Regions from separate parts of the Streptomyces sp. NPDC001848 genome, predicted to be linked through region 1. Evidence: riboswitches for the same ligand, from Rfam matches in the RefSeq annotation. Region 1 holds a riboswitch; the other holds the start of a gene.
What was found. A riboswitch is a leader RNA that binds a small molecule or an ion and turns the genes downstream of it on or off. The one in region 1 is predicted to bind cyclic di-AMP.
Positions count from the first base shown of each region.

Region 2: it holds a riboswitch for cyclic di-AMP, as region 1 does, so the genes downstream of both, ACFYZJ_RS36915 (M23 family metallopeptidase) here and ACFYZJ_RS08335 (C40 family peptidase) in region 1, are expected to answer to the same signal.

Region 1 covers NZ_JBIATP010000003.1:448,685-450,874, forward strand. Annotated here, with positions in the region: gene ACFYZJ_RS08325 (ATP-dependent Clp protease proteolytic subunit) at 1-402, shown strand, start outside; gene ACFYZJ_RS08330 (hypothetical protein) at 410-715, shown strand; cyclic di-AMP (ydaO/yuaA leader) riboswitch at 1,032-1,227, shown strand; gene ACFYZJ_RS08335 (C40 family peptidase) at 1,231-1,704, shown strand; gene ACFYZJ_RS08340 (DUF6328 family protein) at 1,867-2,190, shown strand, end outside.
Region 2 covers NZ_JBIATP010000027.1:81,297-83,486, forward strand. Annotated here, with positions in the region: gene ACFYZJ_RS36910 (PP2C family protein-serine/threonine phosphatase) at 1-482, shown strand, start outside; cyclic di-AMP (ydaO/yuaA leader) riboswitch at 698-856, shown strand; gene ACFYZJ_RS36915 (M23 family metallopeptidase) at 868-1,872, shown strand; gene ACFYZJ_RS36920 (aldo/keto reductase) at 1,955-2,190, shown strand, end outside.

The sequences.
Region 1 (2,190 bases):
GCGATGGCCGCCATCTACGACACGATGCAGTACGTCGGCTGCGACGTGGAGACGATCTGCCTCGGGCAGGCGGCGTCCGCCGCGGCCGTACTGCTCGCCGGGGGCACGCCGGGCAAGCGGTTCGCACTGCCCGGCGCCCGCATGGTCATCCACCAACCCTCCCTGCCGGAGCCCGTCGAGGGCCAGGCCAGTGACCTGTCCATCCAGGCCGAGGAGTTGACGCGGATCCGCGGCCGGCTGGAGGAGATGCTCGTCCGGCACACCGGGCAGAGCCGGGAGCGGATCGCCGCCGACATCGAGCGCGACGCGATCTTCGACGCGCCGGCGGCGGTGGAGTACGGCCTGATCGACCGCGTCATCCCCAGCCGCAGGGCCTCGCGCACCACGCCCGGCGCGAGGTGAGGCGCGGATGCTGCCGCCGGAACTGCCCCCACTGCCCGCGCTGACCCGCGCCGAGGCGGAGCTGATCGACCGTTACCTCGATGTGATCGACCTGCTCGGCCGTATCAATCCGGCGCACTCCGGGGACACCTACCGTGGACTGCGCGCCGCCCAGGCCCTGGTGAGCAAGGCGATGGCGCTGCGCGAGGCGCTGACGCTGATGCACCAGCGAGGGGAGCACGAGCTGCACGGGCCCACCCTCGCCCGGGCCCTCCGCGTCCTCGACGGCGAACGCCGCGCGGCCCGCGTCACGGTGCCACCGGACCCCGGCTGACGGAGAGTGAGCCGACCCCGCGTGTCGCGCGGTTGCTGAAACCGGCCGAACGGGGTACCGCCATCCGAGTAGATTCCTCTCCTTCCGGAGGCCCGGGGAAGTCGCACAACATGCGTGGCCCCAGGGCGAAATGATCTGCTCCGGTGCAGGTCCGGGGCCTCGTCCATCCCCTCAACCCCGTTCGAACGAAGGGTTGTCCACCCGAACGGGTGAGTGGTGAGTAATGCCACAAACCCCCGATTCCGTTGTGATTTTCCGACGCCTTTAGGTGAAGATCCCTTCCTGACGACAAGCCCCCGCCACCGCGGCGGGGCGGTCCGGGCGGACGCCGAGTCCTGCCGCCGCCCGGATGACCGGTCGACAGGAGTGGATCGGCAGGAGTGGAGGACCCAGCAAGGCGGGCCGCCGGAGAGATCCGGGCGGTCCTTGGGGTGAAGCCGCGTCAGCGGCCGGGCTACTTCGCCAGCCCGAATCCGACAGGTCATCCTTCACAGGCGGCTGACGAAGGGTTGCGCATGACTGCGCTCAATCGAGTCCCGTCGCTGCTGGGCCGGGCCGGAACGGCCTCCGCCCTCACCATCGCCGCCGTCGGCGGCGGCATCGTGGTCCCCGGCATCGCCTCCGACGCGTCCGCCGCGACCCCGGCGACGAAGGCACTGCAGATCGCGGCGTCCAAGAAGGGTTCCCCCTACCAGTACGGCGCCGCGGGACCGCGCCGTTTCGACTGCTCCGGGCTGACGCTGTACGCGTTCAAGAAGGCGGGCAAGACCCTGCCCCGGACCGCGGCGGCGCAGTACAACAAGACGCGGCACATCTCCGCCTCCCAGCGGCAGGCCGGGGACCTGGTGTTCTTCCACTCGGGCAGCAACGTCTACCACGTGGGCATCTACGCCGGGAAGGGCAAGATCTGGCACTCCCCGAAGACCGGGTCGGTGGTCAGGCTGGAGACGATCTGGACGAAGAGCGTCTGGTACGGCCGCGTCCGCTGAGGCCGTACGGGGGGTGACGGCGGCTGCCTGCCGTCACCCCGCGACCCGCCGCTCGGCGAACACCTGCGACAACTCACGCAGCAAGCTCACCGGGCTCAGCAGCCCCACAACCCACCCACCGGAGAGGGCGTGAGGAGAGGGCTGAGCGGATACTCGTTGACCATGGCCGACCGACCTCCCGAGCAGGCACGACGCGAGACCCCCCTGGAGCGTGCCGACCGCAACTTCGCCGAGTTGCTGCAGGAGCTGCGGGTCACCCAGACAGGGGTGCAGATCCTGTTCGCGTTCCTGCTGACCCTGGCCTTCACCCAGCGCTTCCCCACCCTGGACACGGTCCAGCGCGCCACCTACGTGACGACGCTCCTGCTCGCCATGCTGGCCGCGGCCCTGTTCACGGCGCCCGCCGCGCTGCACCGGTCGCTGTTCCAGCAGAACGCCAAGCCCGCCATCGTGAAGGTCTCCTCCCGTCTGGCCACGATCGGGATG
Region 2 (2,190 bases), on a different contig from region 1:
GGGCGCTGTCGCGCGAACGCGGCGGGCGCGAGGGGCCCGAGGAGTTCGAGGGGTTCACCACCGCGGTGCTCGCCGAGATCCCGCACGGCTGCGGCGTCGTCCGCGTCGTCAACCGCGGCCACCCCGCCCCGCTGCTCCTGCTCCCGGACGGCTCCCTGCGAGAGCTCGGGGCCCGCGACCCCGCGCCGCCGCTCGGCCTGGGCGACCTCGGCCTCTGGCCCGCGCGGGCGGAGGAGTGGGACTTCCCGCCCGGCGCGACGCTGCTCTTCTACACCGACGGGGTCTCGGAGGCGCGGGACGCGTTCGGCCGGTTCTACGACCCCGCCGTCCGCCTCGCCGGACGGGTCTTCCCCGGACCCGGCGCCCTGTTGAGCACCGTCACGCAGGAAGTCGCCCGGCACACCGGCGGCCGCGGCACGGACGACATGGCTCTGCTGGCCGTGCGTCGGCCCGGACGCGCTGGGCGCGGGCACGAACAGTGAGCGAGTGATGCCTCAGCGCATAACGACTGACATACTGTCAATACCTGTGAGGCTCATGAGGCGCGGGCGACTCGCCCTTTTTCCCCTGTTCGGGTCGCAAAAGTCCTGGCCAGCGGCGTGAACGGATCTGTCCGAACCGCTTGGAATCCAGGCCCCGCGTCTATTAACGTTCGATAACGCAGCGCGGTCGTCCCAGCCGTCACCAGAGGCGGCTCCGTGCGCGCCTGCCGAATCCCGCGAGGGAGCCGGGGAACCACCACCTTGGGGTGAATCGAGCGGATACCGCCGTGGTCGCACGGCCGGTTATACGCGCGTAGGAGACCTTCCTGCTCCGAACCCGTCAGCTAACCCGGTAGGCGAGACGGAAGGAAAGGAGTGCGCCCACGTGGCGTTCAACCGGCCTGCCCAGAGCACCTCGTTCGCCCCTGACGGCACTCGGACGCTCGACATCGCGCCCGGCACCGACGAGGGCCCCTGGGAGGAGTGGAACCCCACCGAGGACTCCGTCCGTCCCGTCCGCGGCCGGCACCGCGTCGCCAAGCAGCGCGGGGGCGGGCTCGCCCGCAGCTCCACCGTCCTCGGCGTCGGTGTGATGGCCGCCGTCGGCGCGGGCGGCCTGGCCACCGCGCAGTCCGGCAAGCCGCCGGTGTCCATATCCCTGCCGGACCTCTCCTCCGTCACGGACTCCGCCAAGGCCCTCATCGGTGACGACTCCGGCGCCCCCAAGAGCTCGGCCACGCCCCTGAGCAGCGTGGGCCGGACCGACGCCACCGGCTCGAAGGACGCGGGCGAGGCGCTGCGCGCCCGGATCATGCAGCAGGCCGAGTCCCAGCAGCAGCGGATCGCGCGGGCGGCGGCACAGGCCGCCGAGGACGCCGCCGTGAAGAAGGCCGCCGCCGCGGCGGCCAAGGCGCAGGACGACGCGCAGGCCAAGGCCGCAGCCGAGAAGAAGAAGGCCGAGGAGGCCGCGCGGCTCGCCGAACTCGCGAAGCAGTTCACGCTGCCGACCTCCTCCTACACCCTGACCTCCCGCTTCGGTGACGCCGGTGCCATGTGGTCCTCCGGCTACCACACCGGTCTCGACTTCGCCGCGCCCACCGGCACGCTCATCAAGGCCGTCCACAGCGGCACGATCACGGAGGCCGGCTGGGCCGGTTCGTACGGCTACCGCACGATCCTCACCCTCGACGACGGCACCGAGCTGTGGTTCTGCCACCAGTCGTCGATCAGCGTCACGGTCGGGCAGAAGGTCGGTACGGGCGACGTCATCGGCCGCGTGGGCGCGACCGGCAACGTCACCGGGCCGCACCTGCACCTGGAGGTGCACCCGAACGGCGGCGCCGCGATCGACCCGATGGCCTGGCTGCAGAGCAAGGGCCTCAACCCCTGACCCCCGCGGAAGCACGCCCGTTCACAAGATCTTTGCCGGCCTCCCGGAAGACTCCGGTCCGGCCGGGGCGTTGATGCAGAGCATGACTTCTCTTCGCAAGCTGGGTTCGTCCGATCTCGAGGTCTTCCCGCTGTCGCTCGGCGGCAACGTCTTCGGCTGGACCGCCGACGAGGCGCAGTCCGTCGCCGTCCTCGACGCCTACACGGAGGCCGGCGGCAACTTCGTCGACACCGCCGACGCGTACTCGGCCTGGGTGCCGGGCAACAAGGGCGGCGAGTCCGAGACCATCATCGGCAAGTGGATGAGGGCACGCGGCAA